One region of the Actinomadura gamaensis genome, then DNA from elsewhere that is predicted to be linked to it. Evidence: riboswitches for the same ligand, from Rfam matches in the RefSeq annotation. Region 1 holds a riboswitch; each other region holds the start of a gene.
What was found. A riboswitch is a leader RNA that binds a small molecule or an ion and turns the genes downstream of it on or off. The one in region 1 is predicted to bind cyclic di-AMP.

Region 1 (3,284 bases):
GGGCGGGTGCGCAGCTCGCCGAACCAGGGCTCGTAGCCCTCGAACACGTGGTGCGCCATGCCGGTGCCGCGGGTCTCGGTCATGAACTCGGTGCGGAAGCCGATCAGGCCGCGCGCCGGGACCAGGAACTCCATCCGGATCCAGCCGGTGCCGTGGTTGGTCATGTGCTCCATGCGGCCCTTGCGGACGGCCATGAGCTGGGTGACCGCGCCGAGGTGCTCCTCGGGGATGTCGACGGTGAGCCGCTCGACCGGCTCGTGCTTCTTGCCGTCGATCTCCTTGGCGACCACCTGCGGCTTGCCGACGGTCAGCTCGTAGCCCTCGCGGCGCATGTTCTCGACCAGGATGGCGAGGGCCAGCTCGCCGCGGCCCTGCACCTCCCAGGCGTCCGGACGCTCGGTCGGCAGCACGCGCAGCGACACGTTGCCGACCAGCTCGCGGTCGAGGCGGTCCTTGACCAGGCGGGCGGTGACCTTGGTGCCCTTCTCGCGGCCCGCGAGCGGCGAGGTGTTGGTGCCGATGGTCATCGAGATCGCGGGCTCGTCCACGGTGATCAGCGGCAGCGGGCGCGGGTCCTCGGCGTCGGCGATGGTGTCGCCGATCATGATGTCCGGGATGCCGGCGATCGCGATGATGTCGCCCGGGCCGGCCTCGTCGGCGGGCTTGCGGGTGAGCGCCTCGGTCATCATCAGCTCAGTGATCTTGACCTTCTCGACGCTGCCGTCGTGCCGGCACCAGGCGACCTGCTGGCCCTTCTTGATCACGCCGTTGTGCACGCGGCACAGCGCGATCCGGCCGAGGTAGCTGGAGGCGTCCAGGTTGGTGACGTGCGCCTGGAGCGGGGCGTCCGGGTCGTAGGACGGCGCCGGGATGGTCTCCTTGATGACCGTGAACAGCGGCTCCAGGTCCTCGCTGTCGGGCAGCTCGCCGTCGCCGGGCTTGTTCAGCGACGCGCGGCCCGCCCGGCCGGACGCGTAGACGATCGGGAACTCGATCTGGTCCTCTTCGGCGTCGAGGTCCATGAACAGCTCGTAGGTCTCGTCCACGACCTCGTCGATGCGGGCGTCCGGACGGTCGGTCTTGTTCACGACCAGGATCACCGGGAGCCGCGCCTCCAGGGCCTTGCGCAGCACGAACCGGGTCTGCGGCAGGGGGCCCTCGCTGGCGTCCACCAGCAGGACGACGCCGTCGACCATGGACAGCCCGCGCTCGACCTCGCCGCCGAAGTCGGCGTGGCCGGGGGTGTCGATGATGTTGATCGTCATCCCGGCGTGCCGCACCGCGGTGTTCTTCGCCAGGATCGTGATGCCCTTCTCACGCTCCAGGTCGTTGGAGTCCATGACGCGGTCGTCCACGTCCTGGTTCTCGCGGAACGCGCCGGACTGCCAGAGCATGGCGTCGACCAGCGTGGTCTTGCCGTGGTCGACGTGGGCGACGATGGCGACGTTCCGGAGGTCGTCGCGCGTGGAGAAGGGCATGCGGTTTCGCCTTGGGTGAGAGTTCGGGATCGGCCGCAGACGTGCGACCAGCCCAGTCTACTCGGCCGTTCGGCGATCCCGTCCGTCCGGCGGAAGGCCATCGGGTGAAGGCCCCGGTCCAGCCGGGCGCACGGACCTCCGTCCATCCCGCCGCCCCAATAGCACCACCTGCTCACACATGGACACCATGCGTAGCTGTTTGGCCATTTTTGAACTTCCTTTGTAGTCTGCCCCGCAGATCCGGCCGTGCCGAAGCCCCGCCCCCGGGGCTGCGACCGGACCGCCGAATCCCGTCAGGGAACCGGGGACCCACACCCCCGGGGTGAATCGGCGCACGTCACGGGACGTCCTCATCCGGGACGGCGCCGCGCCGTGCGGCGTAGGGCGACTCCTGGCCCGAACCCGTCAGCTAACCCGGTAGGCGGCACACGAAGAGGAGAACACCGGCCTTGGCCAAGGACCCCCAGCGCCGCCGCGTGACACTCGCGGCCGCGACCGTCCTCGCGCTCGGTCTCGGCGTCGCCGCACCCGGCCTCGCCCAGGCCTCTCCGACGGCCCCGAACCCCTCGCCCTCCAGCTCGGGCAAGCCCACCGAGGCCGACCTGAAGAAGCAGCTCCAGCAGCTCCAGGACGAGGCCGAGAACCTGACCGAGCAGTACAACAAGTCCCGGGTGGAACTGGGCAAGGCGCAGAAGGCCGAGCAGGACGCCACCCGCCGGGCGGACGCGCTGGAGGCGCAGGCCGCGCCCGCGCGGGCCGCGCTCGGCCGGGTCGCCGCCAACCAGTACATGAGCGGCGGCGGACCCGACATGATCTTCGCCTCCGGCGACGACGGCGGCCTGTCCGACACCGCCTACCTGGCGCAGAACCGCGCCGGCGCCGTCCAGCGCCTCCAGGCCCTGATCGACCAGGCCAACAAGGCCAAGTCCGACGCGCAGGCGCAGACCGCCAAGGTCAAGCAGGCCGCGGACCAGGCCGACGCGGCCCGCAAGACCACCAAGGGCAAGATCGACCAGGTCCAGAAGCTGCTGGACAAGCTCAACATCACCCGCACCAAGGACCCGACGTCCGGCTACACCGTGACCGTCCGGGGCAGCGGCCTGCCGCAGAAGATGCTGCGCAAGGCCCTCACCAAGCTCGGCTCCCCCTACGTCTGGGCCGCCGCCGGACCGGACAGCTTCGACTGCTCCGGCCTGGTGATCTGGGCCTACGCGCAGGTGGGCAAGCCGGGCCTGCCGCACTACACCGGCGACCTGTACGACCTCGGCACCAAGGTCGGCCGCGACGAGCTGCGCCAGGGCGACCTGGTCTACTTCGGCGGCAACCTGCACCACATGGGCATCTACGCGGGCAACGGCCTGTTCCTCCAGGCCCCGCAGACCGGCGACGTGGTCAAGGTCTCCAAGCTCTCCGACCGCTCGGACTACGCGGGCGCGAACCGCATCGAGTGACCACCCGCCCTTCCCGGCCACGACCGGCGCCCGCATCCCGCGGCCGCCGGTCGCCGCATTTCAGGACCGGAACGCCGAGGACGCCGGGTCCCCTGAGCCCGCGCTGGGGACGCGGTCAGGGCGTCAGGTAGGGGGCGATCGCCTCGACGACCGGGAGGTCGCCGGGGAGCCACTCGACGTCGTACAGGTCGGTGCGCGAGAGCCAGCGGAGCGCGAGGTGCTCCAGCGCGGCGGGCTCGCCCTCCACGAGGGTCGCCGTCCACACCCGTAGGACGGCGCCGCCGAGCACCAGCGGCCAGTCGCCGCCGATACGCTCGCCCAGCTCGACCCGGACGCCCAGCTCCTCCTCGCACTC
Region 2 (3,284 bases), on a different contig from region 1:
CCTGAGAGGGGCCGCCTTCGGACTGAAGCGGAGTCCGTCTGGCGCTAGGACGAGTCGCTTGGCGTCAGAGCGAGTCGCGCGGTGGTGGGGCGGGTCGCTTGGCGGTGGGACGGGTGACGGGGGACGGGGGACGAGTGGGGTGTGGGTGGGGCGGCGGGCGGGCGAGATCGCTTAACGGAGGGTGGAGTTCACCCGATTGATATGTCCGTTATGGGGATTGTGGTGTGGAAGGTGCACTAGGGTTCCGGGGTCGGTGACCTCGATCTTGGCCGCGGCACCTCCGACTCCGCGGCAGAAGGAGCTCTCTTGCGGGCCGTCCCCCGAAGGCTGCTGCTGGCCGGTGCGATCGCGTCCTGTGTGGGCGCCGCCGCGGCGATTCCCGCGCTGGCCTCCGCCGATTCCAAGCCCGAGCCGGTCCAGGTGACCGCCGCCGAGGGCACGCCCATCGCGGGCCAGTACATCGTCACGCTCAAGGCGGGCACGTCGCCCACGGCCGCCGCGGGCCAGGTCGGCGCGACGTCCGCCCAGGACTTCGGTGACGTCCTCAACGGCTTCGTCGCGCGCCTCAACCCGCAGCAGCTCGACAAGCTGCGCAAGGACAAGCGCGTCGCCGCGATCGAGCAGGACCAGCTCGTGCACGCGACCGGCACCCAGAAGTCGCCGCTGCCGTGGGGCCTGGACCGCATCGACCAGCGCCGACTGCCGCTGTCGAAGTCCTACTCCTACAGGGCGACCGGCAAGGGCGTCACCGCGTACATCATCGACAGCGGCATCGCCTGGAACCACAAGCAGTTCGGCGGGCGCGCCAAGGTCGTGTGGACCGCGCCGCGCTTCAAGGGCAACGGCTGGGACTACAACGGCCACGGCACGCACGTCGCGGGCATCCTCGGCTCCGCCAAGTACGGCGCGGCCAAGGGCGTGCAGCTGCGCGCGCTCCGCGTCCTCGACCAGGACGGCAGCGCCCCGGTGTCCGACGTCGTCGCCGCCGTGAAGTGGCTGCGCACGCACGCCGCCCGTCCGTCCGTGGCGAACCTGTCGATCGGCGGCGGCAAGTCCGCGGCGCTCGACACCGCCGTCGCGAACCTGGCCAAGTCGCGGGTCTTCGTGACCGTCGCGGCCGGCAACGACAACAAGGACGCCTGCCGGTTCTCGCCGTCGGGCGCGCCCTGGGTCGAGGCCGTCGGCGCGACCACCTCGCACGACAACCGCGCGGACTTCTCGAACTACGGCAAGTGCGTGGACATCCTGGCCCCCGGCTACGGCATCACGTCCACCTGGCCGGGCGGCGGCACCGAGGTCGAGAGCGGCACGTCCATGGCCTCGCCGTACGTGGCGGGCGTCGCGGCGCTCTACCTGCAGTCCCACCCGAAGGCGGACTTCCCGGCCGTCCAGAAGTGGCTGAAGGACAACTCCACCAAGAACGTCCTGAAGAACCTGAAGTCGGGCACGCCCAACCGCCTGCTCTACAAGGCCGGCCTGTAGACACCGGTCGGTCACGCAAAGTGAAGACGGCCCGGTCCCGCACTCGGGGGCCGGGCCGTTCTGCACGCGTCCGGCATTCCGGCCGCACACGCGCGGAGGTCCGGCCGCAAGCCCGCACACGCGCGGCACGGACCGCCCACGGCCCTGCCCCGCAAGCGGACGCGCGGTCGTGGTGCGTTCGTCACGAGGGGTCGTCCCAGCAGTCTCAGGGGTTTAATCTTTGGCGAGGCAACACCCAGTTCTTTGCAGTTTGTTGGTGTCCGGCCGGTGACTGCCCGTAGTCGACGAGGCAGGCGGGCCGGGCGTGCCGAGTCCCGGACGGCCCCGTCCGGGAGCCGGGGACCCATCCGCCGGACGCCCTCCCGTCCGGCCGGGGTGAATTCGCGAACGCCGTGCGCCGCCGCGATAGGGCGGACTCCCGCGCCCGAACCCGTCAGCTAACCCGGTAGGCCGACCAGAGGAGAGGAGAGGACGTGGAGCGCCCGACCTCCACCCGCCGCAGGCGCCGCTTCACCCTGGCCATCCCCCGGCCCCGCGCCGCCGCACCGGCGGTCCCCCCGCAACACTCCCCAGCCGCCCCGGAGCACCCGGTCTCCCCGGCACGGTCCCGAACGTCCCGTAGGCGTGGACGGCGCGTCGCGCTGGCCGCTGCGGCGGCCGTGATCGTGGCGCCGATGCTGTCCGGCACCGTCCCGGCCGACGCCGCTCCCGGCGACAGCGACCGCATGGACAAGCTGAACAAGCAGATCGCCCAGCTCGACAAGGAGTACGGCGGCGACCTGGCCCAGCTCAAGGACGCCCAGTGGTCGGCCAAGCAGGCCATCCGGAAGGCCGACGAGCTGCGCGGGCAGCTCGACGCCTCGCGGACTTTCGTCGCCCGTCTCGCCGCGAACCAGTACATGACCGGCGGCCAGGACCCGGGCATCACCGTCGTCGCGGCGGGCGACCCCGCCGAGCTGCTGAACACGATGAGCCTGGCGAGCCACGTCGCGCAGAACCAGTCCGCGCGCGTCCAGCAGATCGCCAAGCTCGTCGCCGACCAGGAGAAGGCGCGCCAGCAGGCGCAGGCGAAGATCGCCTCCCTGCAGAAGAGCCTCGCGGACCTGAAGTCCCGCAAGGCCCAGATCCAGAAGCTGGTCAAGAAGTACAAGCCGGAGTCGCCGAGCGTCGGCATGGGCAACGTGACCCCGCGCATGCTCAAGGTGAAGCAGGTCATCGACACCGAGTTCGGGCCGTTCCCGACGATCGGCTGCTACCGCGGCGGCGCGGACGCCCAGGACCACGCCACCGGCACCGCCTGCGACTTCATGGAGTCGTCCGGCGGTGTCATGCCGACCGCCGACCGCGTCGCCAACGGCTACTCGGTCGCCAAGTACGCCATCGCGCACGCCTCCGAGCTGGGCATCAAGTACATCATCTGGCGCCAGCAGATCTACGACATGCGCAATCCCGGCTGGCGCGGCATGAGCGACCGCGGCGGCATCACGGCCAACCACTTCGACCACGTCCACATCTCGGTCTTCTAGGCGGTCGTCGGGCGGCGGGCGTGGCCGCCGCCCGACGTGGTTCAGCGCGAGCACTTGAGGATCACGCCGTTGGTGGACGGGTAGCCGCCCCAGCAGGCGAGCCCGGTCGTTCACAGCGAGGAACTGCCGGGGATCGTGAAGAGGTCACGTGCGCCCACGTACTTGCCCTTGAGCTTCGGCCACGGCGTCTCAACCCCCTTGCCGCTCGTCACGCGCTACGCGGCCCCTCCGTAGTACGAGCCGAGGGTCGTCCAGAGATTCCGGACCCCGTTGACC
Region 3 (3,284 bases), on a different contig from region 1:
TCCTGGACAAGCTCGGCGGCCAGGACCCGACCGACAAGGGCGGCAGCGGCGGCGGTGGCGGCGGCGGTACCTACAACGGTCCCGCGAGCGGCAACGCCCGCACGGCGATCAATTTTGCCTACGCCCAGTTGGGCAAGCCCTACCAGTACGGTGCGGACGGCCCGAGCACCTACGACTGCTCCGGCCTGACGGAGAAGTCGTGGGCGGCGGCCAACGTCGACATCGGCCGCGACACCTACGCCCAGTGGGGCAACCTGCGGCACGTCAGCCGCAGCGACCTCCAGCCCGGCGACCTGGTGTTCTTCAGCAACCTCGGGCACGTCGGCCTCTACATCGGCAACGGCAAGATGATCCACGCGCCGCACACCGGCACCGTGGTCCAGATCGCCGACATCACCTCGGGCTACTACCAGTCCAACTTCTACGGGGCCGCACGCCCCTGACAGCAGGCGAATCCGGCGGTCCGCCGCCGCCAGAACCGTTGAGCCAGGTCGCTGACCTGGCTCAACGGCGTTTTGGGGGATGATTTGCCTTCTGATTGATGTTTGCTACCTTGTGGGCACTCGCGGCGTCCCCCAGACGCCGTTCTCCTCGCGACGCGCCCCACGCGCCGCGGAACCGGCGGGACGCCGTCCAGGCGCCCCCGTTCCCCTCGCGACGCGCCCCACGCGCCGCGTCCCCCGGCAGGCTCCGGCCCGTCCGTGCGCACGCGAACGGCGTGCATGGCGCCCAGCGCGCGCCGCGGCGGAATGAACCCGGCCCTGCCGACGTTGAGCCCCTTTCACACGGGCTTTGCCTTTCCCACAACATCACGCCGCTCGTCCGCACGCGGGACATCAGGGTCCCGTCGTCCGGCCTCATCTCGCCCCGGGACGAGACGGCAGCGCCGAGTCCGCGCACAGCGCGGAGCCGGGGACCCACCAGCGCCCGAGGCGTCCGGAGCACGTCAGGACGGCCCAGAGCGGCGCAGGGGTGAATCGGCGGTCTCGCCCCCATCTCAGGGCCTCAGCGGCCCGGTCCGGGACCTCCGTAGGGCAGCTTCCACGCCCGAACCCGACAGCTAACCCGGTAGGCGTCTGGAAGAAGGAGAAACCCCTGTCCAGCAACGCTGTCAGCAGCAACGCCCGCCCCGTGCGGATCCTGGGCGGCCTCGCGGTCGCCACCGCCGTGGCGACGCCGGTCGTGATGGCCGGCCCGGCCCCCGCGCAGGCGGCGACCGCCAAGCCCGTGAGCGTGGTGGTCAAGCAGGCCAAGCACAAGACCTGGGCCCAGCGCGAGGTCCTCGCCCAGAAGGCGCTGAAGTACGCGGCGTCCAAGAAGGGCAAGCCCTACCGTTACGGCGCCGCGGGCCCGAACGCCTTCGACTGCTCCGGACTCGTCCAGTGGTCGTACCGCAAGGCCGGGGTGCAACTGCCCCGCGTCACCACCGCCCAGTACCGGGCCGTGAAGAACAAGATCGCCTGGAAGAACCTGGCCCCCGGAGACCTGGTGTTCTTCAACGGCAAGGGCCATGTGGGGATCGTCTACAAGAAGAAGGGGCGGACCCTCTACATGATCCACGCCCCGCACACCGGCGACCACGTCCGCGTGGTGAAGCTCGACAGCTACCGCAAGAAGACCTTCGCGGGCGCCGTCCGCCCCTACTAGGGCGGAAGTCCGCAGGGCCCGGCGGCCCCGAATCCGCCGCCGGGCCCCCCTCCGCTCGCCGTTCAGCGCGAGCCGTCCCCTCCAGCGGGACAGTCCATCTTCAGCAACGGACGCGCCTCATCGAGGGCGTCCGCCGCCGAGTCCGCCGTGACGTGGAACACGTCCGGGCGGAGCCGGGGACCCACCTTCACTGGGGTGAATCGGCCGATCAAGGCCGTAGGGCAGCTTCCACGCCCGAACCCGACAGCTAACCCGGTAGGCGGCAGGGAAGCCGAGGAGAACCCAGTCGTGTCAGGTAAGCACCGCAAGAACCCCCTGTTCCTCTCTCTGCGCACCACCGGCGGCCTCGTCGCCGGGGCGGCCCTGGTCGGCACCGTCGCCGCGACCGCCGCGCACGCCTCCGTCGCCGACCCGAGCGCGGCCCGCCCGCAGGCCGCCTCCATGCGCCTGGCGGACGCCGCCATGGCCCAGAACACCGTGCCGCTGGCGAAGAAGAACGCCCCGCGCGAGGCCGCGGCCGTCCGCCCGCAGGCGAACGGCTCCGCCGCGAAGGGCGCGCAGAAGCCCGCGACGGCCCCGGCCGCGCGCAGGCTGCCCACCGCCGCCCAGGCGATCAAGACCGCGACCTCGCAGGTCGGGATCAGCGAGGACGGCGCCGGCAAGACCAAGTTCCAGCAGTGGTACATGGGCACCGACCGGGCGAAGCAGACGCTCGCCCGCGACGGCGGCTCGCTCGGCGAGTACGCCGCCGCCGAGTGGTGCGACATGTTCGTCTCCTGGGTCGGCCAGCAGATCGGATTCTCCGACCAGTTCGGCGCGGACGCCTGGACCGTCGCCCACGCCAAGTGGTTCCAGCAGCAGGACCGCTGGGGCACCACGCCCAAGCCCGGCGCGGTCGTCTTCTTCTCCTGGGGCGGCGGCAAGAGCGTCGAGGACATCCAGCACGTCGGCATGGTCATCAAGGACAACGGCAACGGCACCATCAAGACCGTCGAGGGCAACACCGGCGGCGGCGCGGTCGAGATCAAGACCCGCCCCACCGCGACCGTCGTCGGCTACGGGTACCCCGACTACGCCAAGTGACCGGCACTCCCGGCCGCGCCCTAGGATCGCCGCATGAGCGACGAGCGGGCCGAGGAGACCGACCCCGCCCCCGCGTCTGACGCGGGACCAACCCGAGAGCCCGCCACCGTCGAGTCACCCTCGCGGCGGCGGGCTCTCGCGCTGCTCGCGGGCGGCGGCGCGGCGGCCTGCCTCGCCGCCGGGGCCGGGATCTACGCGCTGACCCGCGGCTCGGACGGCTCGTCCCCGACGGGCGGCTCGTCCGCGCCGGACGGGCCGGACGGGCCGTCGCCCTCGCCGGTCGGGACGCCCGATCCGCAGGCGGTCGCCGCCGTCCTGGCGAACCGGGCGCGGGCCGTCCGGGAGCGGAACCGGATCGCGTTCCTCGCCACGGTCGCCGACGCGCCCGCCGCGTTCCAGCAGGCGCAGGCCCGCCTGTTCGACAACCTCCTCAAGCTCCCGCTGGACGGCTGGGAGGAGCGCCCCGGCCGACCGCACGGTGACTCCGGTGTGATCCAGGTCTCCATGCGGTACCGGCTCGCCGCGTTCGACACCGGTCCGGTCGCCCGCGCCCG

Region 2: linked by a shared signal. The riboswitch ahead of ACFPCY_RS34110 (VldE C-terminal domain-containing protein) and the one ahead of ACFPCY_RS27880 (C40 family peptidase) in region 1 are both predicted to bind cyclic di-AMP.
Region 3: linked by a shared signal. The riboswitch ahead of ACFPCY_RS05835 (C40 family peptidase) and the one ahead of ACFPCY_RS27880 (C40 family peptidase) in region 1 are both predicted to bind cyclic di-AMP.

The regions. Positions count from the first base shown of each region.
Region 1 covers NZ_JBHSIT010000008.1:461,261-464,544, reverse strand. The annotation lists gene typA (translational GTPase TypA) at 1-1,478, opposite strand, end outside; cyclic di-AMP (ydaO/yuaA leader) riboswitch at 1,750-1,919, shown strand; gene ACFPCY_RS27880 (C40 family peptidase) at 1,928-2,929, shown strand; gene ACFPCY_RS27875 ((deoxy)nucleoside triphosphate pyrophosphohydrolase) at 3,045-3,284, opposite strand, start outside.
Region 2 covers NZ_JBHSIT010000012.1:81,659-84,942, forward strand. The annotation lists gene ACFPCY_RS34105 (S8 family peptidase) at 307-1,482, shown strand; cyclic di-AMP (ydaO/yuaA leader) riboswitch at 1,793-1,949, shown strand; gene ACFPCY_RS34110 (VldE C-terminal domain-containing protein) at 2,157-3,008, shown strand.
Region 3 covers NZ_JBHSIT010000001.1:1,246,060-1,249,343, reverse strand. The annotation lists gene ACFPCY_RS05840 (C40 family peptidase) at 1-443, shown strand, start outside; cyclic di-AMP (ydaO/yuaA leader) riboswitch at 875-1,091, shown strand; gene ACFPCY_RS05835 (C40 family peptidase) at 1,132-1,647, shown strand; cyclic di-AMP (ydaO/yuaA leader) riboswitch at 1,782-1,909, shown strand; gene ACFPCY_RS05830 (CHAP domain-containing protein) at 1,936-2,730, shown strand; gene ACFPCY_RS05825 (hypothetical protein) at 2,764-3,284, shown strand, end outside.